One region of the Tardiphaga sp. 866_E4_N1_4 genome, then DNA from elsewhere that is predicted to be linked to it. Evidence: riboswitches for the same ligand, from Rfam matches in the RefSeq annotation. Region 1 holds a riboswitch; each other region holds the start of a gene.

Region 1 (5,202 bases):
CGATCCTGCACCGGCTGCAATGTTGTCGGCGCAAAGCCGCCGTCGCTGGCGCCACGTTCCTTGAAGGCGATGGCATTGGCGAAGATGCGGCCATCGACTTCCGGCAACACCACATGCATCGCCAGATCGCGCGGCGTGAGACCCCGGGTCGAGGCTTCCCAACTGGCGCGCGAGATGCCTGCTTGCGCGACCTGCAGAATGGGACAGCCGGAGGCCGACAGCACGCCGGCATCATCATGCGCGGTCGCGGTGGCGAAGGCCGTGGCGTTGATGATGATATCGGGCGGATAGGCCGCAAGCGCGGCGCGCAGGAAAGCTGCGGAGCGCTCATCCTTCAGGCTGGTCACATAGAGGCAGACGGTGTTGAGGCCGCGCGCGTCGAGCGACAGACGTAATGCATCAATTGCCGCCGTATCGCCGCCGGCCACCAGCGCGCGGTAGAAGATCACGATGGCATTCGGCCGGTTATCCGCCGCCGGCTCGTTCGGCCAGAAGCCGGCCGACGGCATTGGCCGTGCCGCAGGTGGCACATCACCATGGCCGATCAGATGCGCGGCATAGCGCAGTGCAAGCTGCGCGTTGTCGACGCCGCCCTCGCTGCAATAGCGCCACAGCGCGTGCGTTTCATCGCTGCTGACCGTGCCGCGGGCGGCCAGTTCGGCATTCCAATCCATCTCGCCGGGCAGGCAGGCGAACTTGCTACCGCGGCTCAGCGCGTCGCTGCGCAGACTCTCCACACCATGGGGCCAATAGCTGATGCCGCCGAGCATGCGCAGCACCACGATCTTCGCCTCAGCCAGCGTGCGCTCGACATAGAGATCGACCGACGCGGGATGACCGAGCGCCAGCATGTTGGTGAACCGCACGCTGGGGAAATCGCCCGGCAGTGTCGCATGCGCCGCATTGAACGCCGCCAGATCGCTGTCAGCCGCCGACAGCACGACGATATCGGCGGTGTCCTGCCCGAGATCGCGGGCGACGTCACCGTCGTCAATGCTGCCGGAGGTATCGAGCTTCAGATGCATGCGGGTGAACCTGCGTTACCCGGCGAGTGCCTTTCGCACGGCGTCGCCGTCGAATCCCTTGAGGCCGATGACCACCAGATGCTCGGCCTGCATCACGTCCGGCCGGGCGAAGGCGAGTTCAACGCGAGCGCCGACGGCCTGCACCACGATCGGCGCGGGCTTGTCCGTAATGCGTGCATGACCCTTCACGCGCAGCACGCCATCGAGGCCAAGCGCGTCGCTGATGCGCGCACGCATCGCGTCGATGCTCGCAGCAGCGGTGGGTTTGACGACGATGCTGTCGAAATCGTCATGGTCGTGTTCTTCTTCCTCGCCGTGATGGCCGACACGAGCGGCCATGTCGTCCTCGGCGGCGGCATTGAGGCCGATCAGCACCGATGGCGCGAGATCGCCCTTGGAGCGCACGATGCTCACGCCGGGACGCAGCACGGCTTTGAGCTTGGTCTCGATCTCGGCGAGTTTTTCCGGAGCGACGAGATCGCTTTTCGACAAAACCACCAGATCAGCGCAAGCGAGCTGGTCCTCGAACACTTCCTCGATGGGGTCGTCGTGTTCGATGCCTTCGTCCTTGGCGCGCTGTTCGGCAACAGCGTCTTCGTCCAGCGTGACACGGCCTTCAGAGAGCGCCAGTGCGTCGACGACAGTGACGACGCCATCGACAGTGGCGCGAGTCTTCACCGCCGGCCAGGCAAAGGCCTTCAACAGCGGCTGCGGCAGCGCGAGGCCGGAGGTCTCGATGACGATGGCATCGAGTGGACGCTCGCGCGACAGCAGCTTGTCCATGGTCGGCACGAAATCATCGGCCACGGTGCAGCAGATGCAGCCATTGGTAAGCTCGACGATATCGCCGGGCGCACAGGCCTTTGCCGCGCATTCCTCGACCAGACCGCCATCGAAACCGGCATCGCCGAACTCATTGACGATCACGGCGATGCGGCGGCCATCGGCCTGGGTCAGCAGCGAGCGCAGCAGCGTGGTCTTGCCGGCGCCGAGAAATCCGGTGAGGACGGTGACGGGAACGCGGGACATTCAATTCTCCTGGGAACGCTTGAGCCAGAGCGGAAGCCCGGCGGCAATGAACGCAACATTCGGCACGGCGGCCGCGATGATCTGGTTGAGGCGGCCCTGCGCATCGCGAAACGCGCGGCCGAGCGGTGTCTCCGGCACGAGGCCGAGGCCGACTTCGTTGGACACGAACACGATCGGATAGCGCGAGACATCGAGGAAGCGCACCAGGCGCTTCGCTTCAATCTCTGGATCGCGCTCGGCAAACATCAGGTTCGACAGCCACAGTGTCAGGCAATCCACCAGCACGACGCGCCCGACCGTGGCCTCGCGCGTCAGCGCATCGACAAGCGCCAGCGGCTCTTCCACAGTGATCCAGCCTTCGCCGCGCTGCTTGCGATGCTGCGCGATGCGGGCATGCATCTCGTCGTCACCGGCCGTCGCAGTGGCCAGATAGATTTTCGTCAGGCCGATGCCATCGACCAGCTTTTCGGCGAAGGACGACTTGCCCGAGCGCGCACCGCCCAGCACCAACGTGGTAGAGGTCGCGGTCATTTCGGCGCACGCCCATCTTCAGGCGACCAACGCATCGGCGGCACGCGCGCGACCATGCCCTTGCGCAGCACCTCGGCGCGCTCGCGCCATGGCACCAGACCGTAATCGGCCTTCTGATAGGACTCCACGAAAGACACCAGCGCCGCGCTGCCGCTATCGGTCTGCAGATCGCCGAACAAGAACGTGTAGCCATCAGGGCTCGTCACCGCGACGGTCGCCGGTCGCTTGCAGACGCTGAGGCACTGCACCGGACGCACCATCACGGCGCCATCGCCATCGCCGAGGGCGGCCTTCACCGCATCGAACATGTCCGGCCCGACGATCGTGCCAGTTTCGGCGGCCTTGCAGCTGATGCACACACTCACGACAACGGGACCAGCGGGCACGGGGCGCGGCGGTTCGACCGAAATTTGTTCGCCAGAGATATCGGCGCTGTCGTGATCCATCACATGCTCAGTTCACGCCCTCACGGGCTTACGAGCTTTGTTGGATCGCGCCGACAGCATTGCCGTCGGTTCGCTCCCGTCCGGTGCACCCCGCCCCGACGACGCCTCCAAAGCACAGTTCGTGATGGCAGGTCTCCTGGCTTGCGAGTCACAGCCTGTTGCCGCCTTCCCAAGAATTCTGAAGAATTCCCAGTGGCACCGGCGCGGGCTCGTCGCTTACAGTTGCGGGGGCAGCGCCGGCCTCAAACCGGCTTCCCTATTCACCTTCCACGCGGAAGGACCATCGCAAAAGACGCTATCTGCCGGGTGCGCCGGGGTCAACCGCGCCGACGGACTGACGCCCGGACCTGTTGACCTTGCAGGTCGTCTTGCGTCAGTTAGGCCGCGAAAAGGAACCCTATGTCCGCCCATTCTCAGTCCTTGTGGCAGCCGCCCGCCATTGCGCCTGTTGACCCGCAGATCGCGGCAGGAATCCGCGCTGCCATCGACGGCAAGGCCAAGCCGCCGGGGTCGCTGGGGAGAATCGAGGACCTGGCGCTGCAGCTCGGCATGATCCGGCATCCGGGCGAGCCGCGCGGCGACAATGCCGTGCTGCTGGTCTTCGCGGGGGATCACGGACTCGTAGCCGAAGGCGTGTCGCAATATCCGTCGGCGGTCACGGTCGCGATGGTGATGACCTATCTGGCCGGCCGCGCCACGGCCAATGCTTTCGCCGCGGCCAATGACATCGGTGTGCGCGTGATCGACATCGGCGTCGCTGCGGAACTGCCTGTCCATCCGAAGCTGATCGACGCCAAGGTCCGCATGGGTACGGCGAATGCCGCGCGCGAGCCAGCGATGACGGCAGAGCACGCGGCCGATGCGCTGACGCGCGGCTTCAGAATCGCCGTCGGTGAGATCAAGGCCGGCGCAGACATCATCGCGCTCGGCGAGATGGGAATTGGCAACACGGCCTCATCGGCACTGGTGGTTCATCGACTCGCGCCGGCACCCCTGGATGATTGTATCGGCGTTGGCGCCGGGCAGGATGATGCCGGCATGGCGCGCAAGCGCGCGGCGATCACGAAGGCGGCAGCGCGCAGCGACGCAACTGCGCCGCTGGATGTGCTTGCCGAATTCGGCGGACTGGAAATCGCAGGCATGGCCGGAGCGATCCTCGGCGCAGCTTCGCAACGGCGGCCGGTGATCATTGACGGCTTCATCTCCAGCGCCGCGGCATTGCTCGCCGTTCGTCTGTGCCCGGCCGCACGCGACTACTGCGTCTTCGCGCACCGTTCGGCCGAACGCGGCCACGACATCGTACTCAACGCGCTCGATGCCCAGCCGCTACTCGATCTCGGCTTGCGGCTTGGTGAAGGCACCGGCTCGCTGCTTGCGGTGCCGTTGGTCCGCGCCGCCGCGCGCATGCTGACCGACGTTGCGAGCCTCGACGACGTGCTGGCCGGAAAGATCTAGATGAGGCCGGATCCGCATCTCTTGAATGCGATCCGTTTCCTGACGGTGGTACCGGTACCGGCAAATGGCGACGCGCAGGATCCTGACTGGCTCGCGCGTGCGATGAAGTATTTTCCGATCGTCGGTGTCGGCATTGGCGCCGCCTCCGCGGTTGTGTTTCTCGTTGCCAGCGAATTCTGGTCACCGCTGATCGCGGCTTTGCTGGCGATTACAACAAGCATCGTTATCACCAGCGCGCTACATGAGGACGGCCTTGCCGATACGGCCGACAGTTTCGGCGGAGGCTGGACGATCGAAAAACGCCTCGCGATCATGAAGGACAGCCGCATCGGCACTTACGGGGCGCTGGCACTCGGCCTCGGCGTAGCGCTGCGTATCGCGGCGCTCGCCATATTGCCGCTGTGGGCAGGTGCGGCAGCGCTGATCGCCGTCCACGCCGCAGCACGCGCCATGCCGGCCTTCGTGATGAACCGCCTGCCCTATAGCGGCGATACCAGTGCGATGAAGGTCACTTACGCCGCGGCGCCGGTGCGATTTGAGGAATCGTTGTTTGCACTTGGTGTGGTTGTGCTTGCAGCAATCCCGCTTGCGCTCGTCTCGGTCGCATCGCTTTTTGCGGGTCTTCTGCTCGGCGCAGCGCTCGCCGCACTGCTCGCACTCTGGTCGCGTCGTCTGATCGGTGGTTACACCGGCGACGTGCTCGGTGCCGTCGAGCA
Region 2 (5,202 bases), 3.3 Mb from region 1:
ATGCCGGCAATGGTCTTGCTCATGAGATGCTCCTTGCGGGGGTGTTGTGATGCATCCGTTGTCGCCGGCGGGCGGTGTCCTCGCAATCGCGCCGCGCCCTGCAAAGCTGCCATTCGCCCGTGATTTCCTGCCGCAAGACGACTATCTATTCAGAATGACTTGGGCCTGTCCTCGCCGTCGGAATGAAGCATCACCATGAAGACCGTTGCTCTTGCGATCTTTCCGGGCGTCCAGTCGCTGGACGTAGCCGGTCCGCTTGATGTGTTCATGGAGGCCAATGGCTTCGTTGCACCGGGCGACGGCTACGACATTACACTTGTCGCTGCAGACTGCGCGCCGCTGCGTGCATCGAACGGCCTGCGGATATCTGCCGATCTGGCGTTCAGTGATGCGAACAAACCCTGGGATCTGGTTCTGGTGGCCGGCGGGCCTGGGCTGCCGACGGCAGAGGCGGATCCGCAGCTTACAGAGTGGCTGGCCAATGCGGCGCTCCATGCGGAGCGTTATGGCTCGGTCTGCACCGGGGCATTCGCGCTCGGCCATGCAGGCTTGCTTGACGACAAGACGGTGACGACGCACTGGCAGAACGCGCCGCTATTGGCGCTGCGTTTTCCCAAAGCGCATGTGGAGTTCGATCGCATCTACAGTCGTGACGGTGCGCTGGTGACGTCAGCCGGCGTCACCGCAGGCATCGATCTGGGTCTCGCGCTGGTCCAGGAAGATCATGGTGCGGACGTTGCGTTGGCTGTGGCCAAGCGTCTGGTCGTGGTGGCGCAGCGCCAGGGTGGCCAGTCGCAATTCAGTCCGTATCTGGTACCGCCGGCCGAGCCGGACTCGCCGATCGCGCGAGTCCATGCCCATGTGATGGCGCATCTGCGTGACGCACACAGCGTGGATGAATTGGCCGATGTGGCGGGCATGAGCGCGCGCACCTTCGCGCGGGTGTTCAAGCTCGAGACCAAAATGACGCCGGCAGATTTTGTGGAGGGCGCCCGGATCGACACGGCACGCAACCGCCTCGAAGGCAGCGATCTGCCGCTGAAGGTGGTGGCTTATGAATCCGGTTTCACCACCGCCGAACATATGCGTCAGGTCTTCGTGCGGCGGCTTGGCCTGACGCCCAGCCAGTATCGGGCCAGCTTTCGCGCGGTCTGATCCGCTCAGGCGAGTTGCAACGAAGAAATCGGATCGCTCGCAGGAAAGCTGTCCATCAACGCGTCGTTGAGCATGTCGTCGAGGCGAAGGCGGGCGATCTGCTCCGTCGTCTCGAACGCCGTGACCGCGCCTGCGTGCCCCACGAAAGCGTTGAACTCGGTTCTCTCAGTGCTCGTTGCCAGGTTCCGCATGGCATCCTCCATCGATTGATGTGGCTCTTCTGCGCCTCACGGTCCTTTCGGACAACGAATCGCATCGTGCAGAAACCGCCAACGATCCCGCGGTTTCAGCCACGCAAGCGGTTGTCCACTGAACCAACAGCCCTACCGAATTTGTTGCGTTCGGCGCCAATGCTCGCTTGACACTTCACCGCGGGTCACACCAAATGTAGATGTCACGGTCCGCCTAGTCGCAAGACTTGGTGGCTAAGAGGGAAGCCGGTAAAGACGCTGTTTTGCGTCATATTCCGGCGCTGCCCCCGCAACTGTAAGCAGTGAGTCTGTTTCGATTGAAGTCACTGATGCGCAAGCATCGGGAAGGCTGAAACAGACATTGACCTGCGAGCCAGGAGACCTGCCGCGACACCAGAACGTCCATGGGCGGGGTGTCCCAGCGGTCGCTTGCAGGCAATGCCGGCGGATCTCCGCCGTGTATTTTGCAGCGTCCTTTCGGCCCCAGCCCCCATTGCTTGATGCATCACACGGGGTCTTGCCGATGCCTACTTCATCTTCCGTCTCGTCCAACGGCCGCGATGCGGCTCATGCGCCGCTGATTCAACTGTCGCCGGAAACGCTTGCTGCGCCCGCGCGCGAACCCTCGATGCAGATCATCCGGCGCAACGGCACCGTGTCGCCCTTCGACGGCAGCAAGATTTCCGTGGCCATGACCAAGGCGTTTCTGGCCGTCGAGGGCCACACGGCAGCGGCCTCGCGCCGCGTCCATGAGGCGGTGGAACAACTGACCGGCGAAGTCGTGGCCGCACTGACGCGCCGCGTCGGTGAAGGCCGCACCTTCCATATCGAGGACGTCCAGGATCAGGTCGAACTGGCGCTGATGCGTAGCGAGCACCACAAGGTGGCCCGCGCCTATGTGCTGTATCGCGAGGAGCGCGCTCGCACCCGCGCGGAGGAACTGGCGGCGAAGCCGGCGCTCGTCTCCACCGCACCGGTGCTGCATGTCACGCTCGCCAACGGCACGCGCGCCCCGCTCGATTCGGCCCGTCTCGCGCTGATCGTCAACGAGGCCTGCGCCGGCCTTGACGGCGTCGATGCCGCCCCGGTGCTCGAGGAAACCCGCCGCAATCTCTATGACGGCATCACGCTGGATGAGCTGGCACTGGCTGGTATCATGGCCGCGCGCACGCTGGTGGAGCAGGAGCCGAACTACACCTTTGTCAGCGCCCGCCTGCTGCTCGACAAACTGCGCACGGAAGTCCTGTCCTTCGTTCATGGCAGCCCGACCCACGCGTCGCAGGCTGACATGACCACGCGCTACGCCGAATATTTCGGCGCCTATATCAAGACTGGCATTGCAGCCGAGCTGCTCGATCCCGAACTCGCGCGCTTCGATCTCAAGCGAATCGCTGCCGCGCTGAAGCCGGAAGGGGACCTTCAGTTCCAGTTCCTGGGATTGCAGACGCTCTATGACCGCTACTTCCTGCATGTGCAGGGCAATCGCATCGAACTGCCGCAGGCCTTCTTCATGCGCGTTGCCATGGGCCTCGCGCTGCGCGAGATCGACCGCGAAGTCCGCGCCATCGAATTCTACAATCTGTTGTCGTCGTTCGACTTCATGGCCTCGACGCCGACGTTGTTCAATTCGGGTACGCAGCGGCCGCAGCTGTCGTCGTGCTTCCTCACCACGGTGGCCGACGATCTCGACGGCATCTTCAAGTCGGTGAAGGACAATGCACTGCTGGCGAAATATTCCGGTGGTCTCGGCAATGACTGGACTCGCGTGCGCGGTCTCGGCGCGCACATCAAGGGCACCAATGGCGAGAGCCAGGGCGTGGTGCCGTTCCTGAAGGTCGCCAACGACACGGCCATCGCCGTCAATCAGGGCGGCAAGCGCAAGGGCGCGGTCTGCGCCTATCTCGAGACCTGGCACATCGACATCGAGGAATTCCTCGATCTCCGCAAGAATACCGGCGACGACCGCCGCCGCACCCATGACATGAACACCGCCAACTGGGTGCCGGATCTGTTCATGCAGCGCGTCGAAGCCGATGGCGAATGGACGCTGTTCTCGCCGGACGAAACGCCTGAGCTGCACGATCTCTATGGCAAGCCGTTTGCCGAGCGCTATGCGGCCTATGAGGAGAAGGCTGCGCGAGGCGAGATCCGCGTGTTCAAGAAAGTGCGCGCGACCGACCTGTGGCGCCGCATGCTGACCATGGTGTTCGAGACCGGCCATCCCTGGATCACCTTCAAGGATCCCTGCAACCTGCGCTCGCCGCAGCAGCATGCCGGCGTGATCCATTCATCGAATCTCTGCACGGAGATCACGCTGAACACGTCGGACGACGAAGTGGCGGTCTGCAATCTCGGCTCGGTCAACCTGCTGAACCACATCGGCAAAGACGGCCTCGATCATGCGCAGCTCAAGCGCACTGTGACCACGGCGATGCGGATGCTCGACAATGTCATCGACATCAATTTCTACACCATCCCGGAAGCGCGCCGCTCGAACCTCAAGCATCGTCCGGTGGGTTTGGGCTTGATGGGCTTTCAGGATGCGCTACAGGTGCAGGGTATCGCGATGGCGTCGGATGCGGCGGTGACCTTTGCCGACACCAGCATGGAAGCGATTGCCTTCCATTCGATCTCGGCATCGGTGGATCTCGCCGCCGAGCGCGGCCGCTATCCGTCCTTTGAGGGGTCGCTGTGGAGCCGCGGCATCCTGCCGATCGACTCCATCGAGATCCTTGCGGAGGCACGCGGCGGCGTGCAGATGGATCGTTCCACCACGCTCGACTGGAACGGCCTGCGTGACCGCGTGAAGTCCACCGGCATGCGCAATTCCAACGTGATGGCGATTGCGCCGACAGCGACGATCTCCAATATCTGCGGAGTCGCGCAGTCGATCGAGCCGGCCTATCAAAACCTCTATGTCAAATCGAACATGTCGGGCGATTTCACGGTGGTGAACGCCTTCCTTGTGCGCGATCTGAAAAAGAGGGGCCTGTGGGACGAGGTGATGGTCTCCGACCTCAAATATTTCGATGGCAGCGTCGGATCGATCGACCGCGTACCCGACGATCTCAAGGCGCTCTACGCGACCTCGTTCGAGATCGACAGCGCGTGGCTGATCGAGGCAGCCTCGCGCCGTCAGAAGTGGATCGATCAGGCGCAGTCGCTCAATCTCTATATCGCCAATCCCTCAGGCAAGAAGCTCGACCAGCTCTATCGCCTGGCCTGGACGCTGGGATTGAAGACGACCTACTACCTGCGCTCGCGCAGCGCGACGCATGTGGAGAAATCGACGCTGAAGGGTACCGACGGCAAGCTCAATGCTGTGTCAGCAACAGTCGCTGCGGCGAAGATGGCCGGTGCGCCGATCCTCGTTCAGTCTTCCGTCACGGCGCCGGAGCTGAATGTCGCGATGGCCTGCTCGATCGACAATCCCGAATGCGAGGCGTGCCAGTAAGGGTGCGCCAAACACACTGACCTCATCCTGAGGAGCGGCTTCTTGGCCGCGTCTCGAAGGATGGCCCCACGCTCATGGTTCGAGACGCCCGCTGAAGAAGCGGGCTCCTCACCATGAGGGCCGAACAAATACGCAAGGAACACCCATGCTCGACTGGTCCGATACCTCATCCGCTCCCAAAACCCCCGCCTTCATCCCGATCCCGCAATCTCCCACCGACGCCACCGGCCTTGGCACCATCGACCGCTCCGGCGGCCGTGTCTCGGTGGACGAGAAGCGCATGATCAACTGCCGCGCCGACGTCAATCAGCTGCTGCCGCTGAAATACAAATGGGCGTGGGAGAAGTATCTCGCCGGCTGCAACAATCACTGGATGCCAACCGAAGTCTCGATGCAGGCTGA
Region 3 (5,202 bases), 2.3 Mb from region 1:
CTGCGAACAGGTCGAACACTTCGTTGACGACTTCGGTGATGCGGGCGTCCTGACGGTCGACCTTGTTGATCGCGACGATCGGCTTGAGGCCGAGCTTCAGCGCCTTGCCGACCACGAACTTGGTCTGCGGCATCGGGCCTTCAGCGGCGTCGACGAGCACAATCACGCCATCGACCATCGACAGGATGCGTTCGACTTCGCCGCCGAAGTCAGCGTGGCCCGGGGTGTCGACGATGTTGATCTGGACTTCATCCCACAGCACCGAGGTGCACTTGGCGAGAATGGTGATGCCGCGCTCTTTTTCGATGTCGTTCGAATCCATCGCGCGTTCCTGGACGCGCTGATTGTCGCGATACGTGCCCGACTGCTGCAGCAGCTTGTCCACGAGAGTGGTTTTGCCGTGGTCAACGTGGGCGATGATAGCAATGTTGCGAAGGTTCATAGGTCTTCTTCTGGTTACGGTCTGGGTGCCCTTGAGCGGGTTCAACAAGACATGCTCGACAACAAAAGGCTTATGCCTTGCGCTCGAGCGCGTTCGATAACTGCCTCGTCTGAAAACGCGCTGGGGCAATCCCTCCAAAAGCAAACCCGGCCAGAAGGGGCCGGGTACTCGGACGCGTTGCGGCGCAATATAGGGGGAAATCGCCGAAAAACAATGCGAATCTGCCAAATGGTTAGCCCAATTTCGGGTCCAGAACCGTGGCCCAAAGGGCCATATCGGCCCGATCCCGCAAGGTAACGGTCATTTGGCCGCTTTGGCCGTCGATTTTGACGTGACCGAAGAACTGCATGCCGGCCGACGGGGGCAAATTCTGCTTATCGGGCCCCGGCGCCTTCACGAAATGGACCTCGGGACCGAAGGTATTGTCGAGCGCCGCCGGCCCGAAAGTTCCGGCGTGAAACGGGCCCGAAACGAACTCCCAGAACGGCTCGAAATCCTGAAACTGCGCCTTTTCCGGATTGTAGTAATGCGCCGCCGTGTAATGCACGTCGGCGGTTAGCCAGACCGTGTTGCGGATACCGGCCGATTTGATGAAGCGCAGGGCATCGGCAATTTCCAGCTCGCGGCCCCGCACTGGCCCGTCGCCCTGCGCAATGGCCTCAGACCCGGTTTTGTCGGCAGCGTTGTCATAGACGACGAGGCCGATCGGCATGTCGGAGGCGATGACCTTCCAGGTCGCCTTCGACGCCATCAGGGCGCGCTTCAGCCAGGCCATCTGCTCCGGGCCGATGAAATACGCATCCGGACCATAGCTCTCCTGCAGATTCGGGCCGTTGGGCCCGCGATAGCTGCGCTCGTCCAGCATGAAGACGTCGAGATGCGGGCCGTAATTGAGCGTGCGATAGACGCGGCCAGGTTCGGCCGGACTGACCGAGATCGGATACATCTCGTGATAGGCACGGGCGCCGCGCGCAGCCAGCAGCGTGATGTCGCGCTCCTTGTAGGATGCCGGTAACTGTTTCGAGAGCGACCAGTTGTTGGTGACCTCGTGATCGTCCCACTGGCCGAAGATCGGCACCTGCGCATTGAAGGCGCGAACATTGTCGTCCAGCAGATTGTATTTGTGCGCAGCGCGGAATTCATCGAGCGTCTCGGCGACCTTCGCCTTTTCCGGCACCGTGATGGTGTTTTTCCAGATCGTGCCGTCCGGCAGTTTCGTTTCAGGCAGGATCGGGCCGTCGGCGTAGATGGTATCGCCGGAATGGATCAGGAAATCCGGATTGTGCTTGCGCATGGTGGCGAAGGTGACCATTCCGCCGTCATCGGCGTTGATGCCCCAGCCCTGCCCTGCGACATCGCCGCCCCAGACAAAGGACACATCGCGGCGATCCGCCGGCGCGGTGCGGAAGCGGCCGATGACCGGCTCGCCAACGATGTCGGTATGCGAGAGATCGCGGAATTTGACGCGGTAGAAGATGTCCTGCCCCGCGGGCAGATTATCGAGCAGCAGCTTCGCCGTGAAATCGCTCTCGGGCAGCGCCGTGACGACGGGCAACAACCGCGCATTGCTGAAGGATTCGGTGGTGGCGACTTCCACCATCATCTGCGCCGGGCGATCGGCGCGCGACCAGATCATGCCGCTGCTCGTCCCGATATCGCCGGACTGCACGCCATGCGACACGACCGGACGATCCGCCGCACGGCTGAGGTAAGGCATCGCCAGGAAGCTTGCGCCTGCTGCGGCTGAGTGCGTGAGAAAACGACGGCGGGAAATATGTAGCGCCATGGCGAACTCCTGATCCTGGCTCTGGCACCAGTGGCTCTAGGCAGATCGCTTGACGCTGCGATGACAGGTGATGCGCAATATCAACACCCGCCGATGCAAGTTGCGAATGACTAGCGACTTAATTGACACATTTGGAAATTTCACCTTAACGTGAAGGCGACGGTTCCCTTCGGGGATCAAAAGGGAATGCGGTGAGGGGGATCCCCCGATTCCGCGGCTGCCCCCGCAACTGTAAGCGGCGAGCCTGCGCCAAGAGCCACTGGGTGTTCACCTGGGAAGGCGGCGACAGGCAGTGACCCGCGAGCCAGGAGACCTGCCGCCAGTCGTGGTCACACGCGAGCACATTGGGCGGGGTGTCCTGGTGGAAGTCACACTGCCTGTTTGAAAGCGGCGGGGCGACTTGGTTTGCGGTGACGTGCCACGTAACCGCGAGTCCTGTTCATGACCTCCGTTTCTTCCGTCGCATTGAAGCGACATGCTCCCTTACTTTATTCTGTTGCTCTCTCCTGCTTGTTGTGTCCAAGCGAAAGCTGGTCGCAAACCACACAGTCGAGCCAGACGCTCGATCCTGTTGTCGTTCAGCCGTCAGCGACACCTCAACGCGCACGCCGCACCACGAACGGCAATGCATCGCGCGCTGCGCGCTCGCGGCAGCAGCGCAATGTCGCCGCCAATACGGGTACGCCGGTCGCTGCTCCGACAGGCCCCGTCTTCGCAGCACCGACGCTCAACCTCACCGGCACCACATCCACCGGCAGCCGCCTCGGCCTGACGCGCCTGCAGACGCCGGCCAGCGTCGAGGTCATCTCGGCAGAAACCATGGCCGAGCGCGGCCAGCAGAACGTCGTCGATGCCGTCACGCAGAATGCCACCGGCTTTACGGCCATTGGCGAACCCGGCAATGGTGGCATTGCTTTCAGCACCCGCGGCTTCGCCGGCAGCGGCTCAGTCACCTCGCTCTATGACGGCACGCGCCTCTATGTCGGCTCCGGCACGGTGAACTTCCCCTTCGACACCTGGACTGCCGAAAAGATCGAGGTGCTGCGCGGCCCCGCCTCCGTCATGTATGGCGAAGGCGCCATCGGCGGCGCTATCAACGTGATTTCAAAACTGCCGCTCTGGGTGCCGCGCAACCAGGCTGAAATCTCGCTAGACAGCAACATGACGCGCCGTATCGCCCTCGATAGCGGCGGCCCGGTCAGCAAGGACGTCGCCTATCGTATCGCCGTCACCGGCAACGCGTCCGATGGTTGGGTCGATCGCGACAACACCTCGAACATCGCACTGCACGCCGCCGTGCAGATCAAGCAGACCGAGGACATCACCTGGACGCTCTCCACCGACTATGGCGACCGCCATCCATCAAAATATTTCGGCACGCCGCTGATTAACGGCCAGCTCAATGAGGCGATCCGCTTCAAGAACTACAATGTCAGCGACAGCAACATCCGCTATCAGGACAGTTGGAGCCAGGTGAAGACCGAGTGGCAGGTGGCCGACGGCATCACCCTGCGCAACACGCTCTATTACATGTATGCGAAGCGCCACTGGAAGGAGGTCGAGATCTACGGCTTCAATTCCGGCACCGGCCTGATCGATCGCGGCGATTATCTCGAGATCTTCCACCAGCAGCAGCAGATCGGCGACCGCATGGACGCCACCTTCGAGGGCCATCTGTTCGGCATGGTCAACACCTTCGTGGCGGGCTTCGACGTTAACCGCATCGACTTCAAGCATACCAACAATTCGCCGTTTAGCGGGTCCTCATCGGTCAATCCGTATAATTTCGATCCCGGCCTGTTCAGTAGCCCCGACCCAACTGTTCCGGGCTTCAAGAGCGTCGCCAATCAATACGCGTTCTTCGCAGAGAATCGATTGGCTGTGACTGAGCAGCTGTCGCTAATCGCCGGCGTCCGCCAGGATCAACCGACCGTCGAACGAACCGACTATCGCACCCCCGCCAACAGCTACACCCGGGACTATTCGGCGACCTCGTGGCGCGCCGGCGTCGTCTATACGCCGATTCAGAATCTTGCTTTCTATGGCCAGTATTCGACGGCGGTCGATACCATCGGCGGCTTGATCTCGGCGAGTAACGCCAATGCGAAGTTTGACCTCGCGACCGGCAAACAGGCCGAGATCGGCGTCAAGCAGTCGTTCTGGGGCGGCCGCGGCGAGTGGACGCTCGCTGCCTATGAGATCGTGAAGAACAATCTGCTCGCAGCGGTTCCGGGTAGCGGCGGAGCGGTTCAGCAGGTCGGCCAGCAGTCGTCGCGCGGTGTCGAGGCCTCGATCGGTCTCGTGCTCGAATACGGCTGGCGCATCGATGCCAACACCGCGCTCCTGCGCGCAAAGTATGACGACTTCCTGCAGGCCAGCGGCGTGAATTTTGCCGGCAACGTCCCGATCAATGTCCCGCAGAACGTCTCCAATATCTGGGCAACATGGGGCTTTGCGCCAAACTGGTCGGCCAATGCCGGCGTGCAGATTGTCGGCAAGACCTATGCAGACAACGCGAATACGCTGGAAATGCCGAGCTACACAGTTGTGAATGCCGGCCTGCAATGGAAGCCGGACGTCAACACCACGGTGTCGCTGCGCGTTTACAACCTGTTCGACAAGATCTACGCGACGTCGAGCTACAGCGACAATCAGTGGATGCTCGGCATGCCACGCACCGCCCAACTCGCTGTCAACGTGAAATTCTGAACTTGTCACGCAAGCTGACACGCACACTCCGGCGGTGGCTGTATATCGGCCACCGCTGGGTCGGCATCGTCACCTGTCTCTTCTTCGCGATGTGGTTCATCTCCGGCGTGGTGATGATGTATGTCGCGTTTCCGGGCCTCTCCGACAAGGAGCGGCTGGCGGCATTGCCCGATATCGTCTGGGAGAAAGTGGCGCTCTCTCCCGACGAGGCGATGAAGGCTGCCGGTGCCACGCGCCATCCGCGCGAATTGCGATTGAACATGGT
Region 4 (5,202 bases), 1.7 Mb from region 1:
GGCTGCCAATTTGGGATCGTTTGACCGGATCGTCGTGACCGCCGCAGTGGAGGAGGTGCCGGTGGCGCTGACCGATCGGCTTGAGGAGGGGGGTATTCTGCTTGCGCCGGTTGGTCCTCATAATGGCGTCCAGACCCTGGTCCGGATCCGCAAAACCGGGGATGGATTGGAGCGAAAGGAGCTCGTGGATGTACGTTTCGTGCCTGCACTTCCGGGCATCGCGCGCGAACTCTGAAAAAAGTTCGTGAACGGCTGTCACGTGTTGGTCGCAAGGTTAAAGGCTTGGTAACGGAGACGGTGTTTACTCAATTCAGTTGTTTGTTGCGTATGAGTGAGTAACCAATGTCCAGCGTTGTCGAGTTGCTTTACTCGCGCCGCGCTCCGCAGGTCGCGGTGCTGGCGCTGATGTCTATCGGTTTTGCCGGCTGCAGCGCCGACATGCAGACACGGCTATCTCAGAATCCAAATTTTGACTCAGGTCAGTCCCGTGGCTTTGGCTGGCAAGGTGAAACCACCGGCTCGGTACCGCAGCGCGCACCGCGCGCGCCGGTCGAGCGTCAGGAACTGCCACAATATCAGCGCCCGGCCTATAATCCGCAGCCGCAGTATCAATCCCAGGCTTTGCCGCCGCCGATCTCGGCGCCGCAGTCCTATCCGACAGCTCGTCCGGTTGCGTCGGCTGCTCCCGTCAGCGGGGGCGGCAACGGTATGTATACGCCGCCGCCCGCACGTGCGCCGATCGAAACCACCGGCTCCACGGCACCGCGCTCGGTTGCAGCGACCAACGGCCTTGCCCGTGATGGCGGCACCTCGATCATCGTCGGCACCAGCGATACGCTCGATGGTCTGGCGAAACGCTACAACGTCTCGTCGGCTGCGATCCTGCAGGCCAATGGCTACAAGGGTCCCCGCGCGCTGTCGCCCGGCCAGTCGCTGATCATTCCGCGCCAGGGCGCTGCGGCAACTCCGGCCGTTGCCGCTGCTCCGAACAAACCTGCTGTCGGCGCGTCGACCACGCATTTTGTCAATCGCGGCGATACGCTAATGAGCATCTCGCGCCGGAACAACGTGCCGGTGGCCGAACTCGCACGCGCCAATGGTCTGGCGCCGACTGCCCAGTTGAAGCTCGGCTCCAAGATTACGATACCGGGCGCGCGTACGGCTTCTGCGGCTTCTGCGGCTCCCGCGGCCGCGCCGCTTGCTGCGCCCGTCGCAGCCGTGACGGCCGCTCCGGTTGGCGCGGTCACGTCCGCTGCCGTGGCCCGTGTTGCTTCTGCCGAGCCCGCGCAGAAGGCCCGTCTGGCAAGTGCCACGACGACGCCTGAAGAAACCGCGCCGGAATCGCCGACTAAAGCCGCTGACGCAACCGGCGCTTTGCCGACGTTCCGTTGGCCGGTGCGCGGCCGCGTGGTCACAGGCTATGGCGCCAAGACCAATGGCAAGTCCAACGACGGCATCAACGTCGCCGTGCCGGAAGGCACGCCGATCAAGGCTGCCGAAGATGGCGTCGTTGCCTATTCCGGCAACGAGCTGAAGGGTTACGGCAATCTGGTCCTCGTTCGTCACTCCAACGGCTACGTCACCGCATATGCCCATGCGAGTGAGCTGATGGTGAAGCGTGGCGAGACCATCAAGCGCGGTCAGGTGATCGGCAAGTCCGGCCAGTCCGGTGAGGTTACTTCGCCGCAGCTTCACTTCGAGATCCGCAAGGGCTCGTCGCCGGTCGATCCGCTGCAGTTCCTCAACGGGGCGTAAGCGCAATCCACGAAGTGTAGTTCGCATTTAAGCAAGCCCGGCCTCGTGCCGGGCTTGATGCGTTTGATCTCGGGGCTACGGCCCACTCCAGCTCCGGAGTCTTCAACGCGCTGCTGCGAGTGGGCAGCTTGCGCGAGCAAGCTCGGTTGACTGCCGCGCGATGTTGCCCATATGTGGACATGTCGTGGTTCTTCGGGAAGGTTTGCCCGAAGCTAAGAGGGAAGCCGGTGAGGCGTTAAGCCAAGGCCGGAGCTGCCCCCGCAACTGTAAGCGGTGAGCCGCTGTCCATTAAAGTCACTGAGACCCGCAAAGGTTTTGGGAAGGCCGGACAGCAGCATTGACCCGCGAGCCAGGAGACCTGCCTCGACAACATAAACGTCCTCGGGCGGGGTGTCCCGGTGGTGCGGTTGCGATTCCGCGACTGCCGTCGTGGAATCCAGACGTGTCACTTTGGCCTTTTGCCCCCAATCATTGGGGTTAAGCCATGTCTACTGTGTCAAAGTCTACTTCTTCAAAATCAACCACCTCTCTTCCTGTTGCTACATTGGGCACGCCACGGATCGGTCCGCGGCGTGAACTCAAGATGGCGCTGGAAAGCTATTGGTCCGGTGCAATCGACGAGAACGCGCTGATCGATGTCGGCGTCGGGCTGCGTGCCGCAAACTGGGCGCGTCAGAAGTCGCTCGGGATCACGGTCCTGCCGTCGAACGACTTCTCATTCTACGATCAGGTGCTCGATACCAGCGTCATGGTCGGCGCCATTCCCAAAGTCTATGGCTGGAACGGCGGAGACGTCTCCTTCGCGACCTATTTTGCCATGGCACGTGGATCACAAGGCGATGAGCATGACGAGGCGTGCACGCACGGCTCTCATACGCATGATACGTCGCAAGGCGTACCAGCACAGGAGATGACCAAATGGTTTGATACCAACTACCATTTCATGGTGCCTGAACTGGCGCAGGATCAGACCTTCAGTCTCGCATCGCGCAAGCCGATCAGGGAATATGAGGAGGCGAAGTCGCTCGGCTATCAGACGCGGCCTGTGCTGGTTGGGCCTGTGACCTATCTCAAACTGGCCAAGAGTATGGATGCGTCATTCGACCCGGTGACGCTGCTCGATCGATTGCTGCCCGTCTATGTCGAGGTGCTCGGGGAATTAGCCGACAGCGGCGCTGAGTGGGTGCAACTGGATGAGCCGTGTCTGGTGCTCGATCTCGACGCGCCCGCAAGGCAGGCGCTGCAGCGGACTTACGCTGCTTTTGCGGAAGCGGTCCCGCAGCTCAGGATCATGCTGAACACGTACTTTGGCGAACTTGGCGACAACCTCGATCTGGCCCTGTCGCTTCCCGTCGCGGGGCTTCATCTCGATCTGGTCCGTGGACCGGAGCAGTTCGACGAAGTCGCTGCGAAGGCACGGAAGGACCTGATCCTCTCACTCGGCGTGATCGACGGCCGCAATATCTGGCGGTCCGACCTGTCCAGCCTGCTCGATGGCTTGGAGCCCATGGTCGATTTGCTGGGACGACATCGTGTGGAGCTGGCGCCATCCTGTTCGTTGCTACATGTGCCGATCGATCTCAGCCTTGAGACCGCGCTCGATCCGGACGTCAAAAGCTGGCTGGCATTTTCGATCCAGAAGATGGAAGAGCTGGCCGCGCTTGGAGCGGCACTGGCTGGCAGTCGCGCGGATGTCGCTGCAACGCTCGCGGCGTCGGATACCGCGGCGGCTGCGCGACTGGCATCGTCGAAGATCCACGACCTTGCTGTCGCCAAGCGCGTTGCCTCTGTTGATGCGACCATGCATCGTCGCGGCAGTGACTTTGCCACACGTGCGGCCGATCAGCATCGACGCTTCAAGCTGCCGGCATTCCCGACAACGACCATCGGCTCGTTTCCGCAGACCGCGGAAGTGAGAAACGCACGCGGGGCCCATGTCAGGGGCACACTCAGCGATGCCGCCTACAAGACGTTCCTGCAGAACCAGACGGCGAGGGCGGTGCGCTGGCAGGAGAATATCGGTCTCGACGTGCTGGTGCATGGCGAGTTCGAGCGCAACGACATGGTGCAGTATTTTGGCGAGCAACTTTCCGGCTTCGCCTTCACCAAGCATGGCTGGGTCCAGTCCTATGGCTCCCGTTATGTACGGCCTCCTGTCTTGTTTGGAGATGTGTCCCGGCCACATCCCATGACCGTCGAATGGTGGCAGTACTCGCAGTCGCTCACCGAGCGGCCGATGAAGGCGATGCTGACAGGGCCCGTCACGATTCTGAACTGGTCATTCGTGCGTGACGACATTCCCCGCGAAGTCGCGTGTCGCCAGATCGCGCTCGCGATACGCGATGAGGTGCTCGATCTGGAAAAGGCGGGCGCCGGTATGATCCAGATCGACGAAGCGGCACTCCGCGAAGGGCTTCCGCTGCGCAAATCGGAATGGAAGTCCTATCTCGATTGGGCCGTGGAGAGCTTCCGTATCTGTTCGTCGGGTGTGCGTGACGACACGCAGATCCATACGCATATGTGTTACTCGGAGTTCAACGACATCATCGACGCGATCGGTGCCATGGACGCCGACGTGATCTCCATCGAAACGTCACGGTCGAAGATGGAACTGCTCGATGCATTCAGGACCTACAAGTACCCGAACGAGATAGGTCCGGGCGTTTACGACATCCACTCGCCGCGGGTGCCCGAAACGCGCGACATGGTCGACCTGCTGAAGCTTGCACGGCAGCGGCTGGCGGACTCCCAGCTCTGGATCAATCCCGATTGCGGGCTGAAGACCCGCAAATGGGAGGAGGTGCGGCCTGCGCTCGTGAATATGGTCGCGGCGGCACGTGAGTTGCGAAGCCTCGCCTAGGGCGAGTCGAATGCCGCCCCGTTGTCATGACGGGGCGGCACTTGCCTTTACTTTGTGGCCAGCTTCACGCCCAGGCGTCCTGCGAGTTCCTGTACGAATTGCCAGGCCACGCGACCTGAGCGCGAGCCACGGGTGGTCGACCATTCCAATGCGTCTCGCTCCAGCTCGGCGGCGTCGGTCTTGAGGCCATAGTGGCTGCAATAGCCGCGCACCATGTCGAGATATTCGTCCTGGCTGCATTTGTGGAAGCCGAGCCACAGGCCGAAACGATCCGACAGCGACACCTTCTCCTCGACGGCTTCGCCGGGATTGATCGCGGTCGAGCGTTCGTTCTCGATCATCTCGCGCGCCAGAAGATGGCGGCGGTTCGAGGTCGCATAGAGGATCACGTTGTCCGGCCGGCCTTCGATGCCGCCTTCGAGTACAGCCTTAAGCGACTTGTAGGACGCATCGTTGCCGTCGAAAGACAGATCATCGCAGAACACGATGAAATAGAAATCGGAGGCGCGGATCTGCTCCATCAGCGCCGGCAGGCTCTCGATGTCCTCGCGATGGATCTCGACCAGCTTGAGGCGGCCGGCGACGGA

Evidence for each region. A riboswitch is a leader RNA that binds a small molecule or an ion and turns the genes downstream of it on or off. The one in region 1 is predicted to bind cobalamin.
Region 2: linked by a shared signal. The riboswitch ahead of AB8B20_RS26235 (ribonucleoside-diphosphate reductase subunit alpha) and the one ahead of AB8B20_RS10885 (DUF1636 family protein) in region 1 are both predicted to bind cobalamin.
Region 3: linked by a shared signal. The riboswitch ahead of AB8B20_RS21730 (TonB-dependent siderophore receptor) and the one ahead of AB8B20_RS10885 (DUF1636 family protein) in region 1 are both predicted to bind cobalamin.
Region 4: linked by a shared signal. The riboswitch ahead of metE (5-methyltetrahydropteroyltriglutamate--homocysteine S-methyltransferase) and the one ahead of AB8B20_RS10885 (DUF1636 family protein) in region 1 are both predicted to bind cobalamin.

Annotation. Positions count from the first base shown of each region.
Region 1 covers NZ_CP197242.1:2,199,005-2,204,206, forward strand. Annotated here, with positions in the region: gene cobN (cobaltochelatase subunit CobN) at 1-1,025, opposite strand, end outside; gene cobW (cobalamin biosynthesis protein CobW) at 1,041-2,054, opposite strand; gene cobU (bifunctional adenosylcobinamide kinase/adenosylcobinamide-phosphate guanylyltransferase) at 2,055-2,585, opposite strand; gene AB8B20_RS10885 (DUF1636 family protein) at 2,582-3,031, opposite strand; cobalamin riboswitch at 3,141-3,331, opposite strand; gene cobT (nicotinate-nucleotide--dimethylbenzimidazole phosphoribosyltransferase) at 3,431-4,486, shown strand; gene cobS (adenosylcobinamide-GDP ribazoletransferase) at 4,487-5,202, shown strand, end outside.
Region 2 covers NZ_CP197242.1:5,450,662-5,455,863, forward strand. Annotated here, with positions in the region: gene AB8B20_RS26220 (HD domain-containing protein) at 1-23, opposite strand, end outside; gene AB8B20_RS26225 (GlxA family transcriptional regulator) at 190-1,155, shown strand; gene AB8B20_RS26230 (hypothetical protein) at 1,161-1,346, opposite strand; cobalamin riboswitch at 1,536-1,750, shown strand; gene AB8B20_RS26235 (ribonucleoside-diphosphate reductase subunit alpha) at 1,870-4,800, shown strand; gene AB8B20_RS26240 (ribonucleotide-diphosphate reductase subunit beta) at 4,946-5,202, shown strand, end outside.
Region 3 covers NZ_CP197242.1:4,484,328-4,489,529, reverse strand. Annotated here, with positions in the region: gene typA (translational GTPase TypA) at 1-442, opposite strand, end outside; gene AB8B20_RS21735 (alkaline phosphatase D family protein) at 675-2,228, opposite strand; cobalamin riboswitch at 2,372-2,563, shown strand; gene AB8B20_RS21730 (TonB-dependent siderophore receptor) at 2,670-4,937, shown strand; gene AB8B20_RS21725 (PepSY domain-containing protein) at 4,940-5,202, shown strand, end outside.
Region 4 covers NZ_CP197242.1:473,316-478,517, forward strand. Annotated here, with positions in the region: gene AB8B20_RS02475 (protein-L-isoaspartate(D-aspartate) O-methyltransferase) at 1-235, shown strand, start outside; gene AB8B20_RS02480 (peptidoglycan DD-metalloendopeptidase family protein) at 343-1,755, shown strand; cobalamin riboswitch at 1,924-2,135, shown strand; gene metE (5-methyltetrahydropteroyltriglutamate--homocysteine S-methyltransferase) at 2,240-4,615, shown strand; gene AB8B20_RS02490 (ATP-binding protein) at 4,663-5,202, opposite strand, start outside.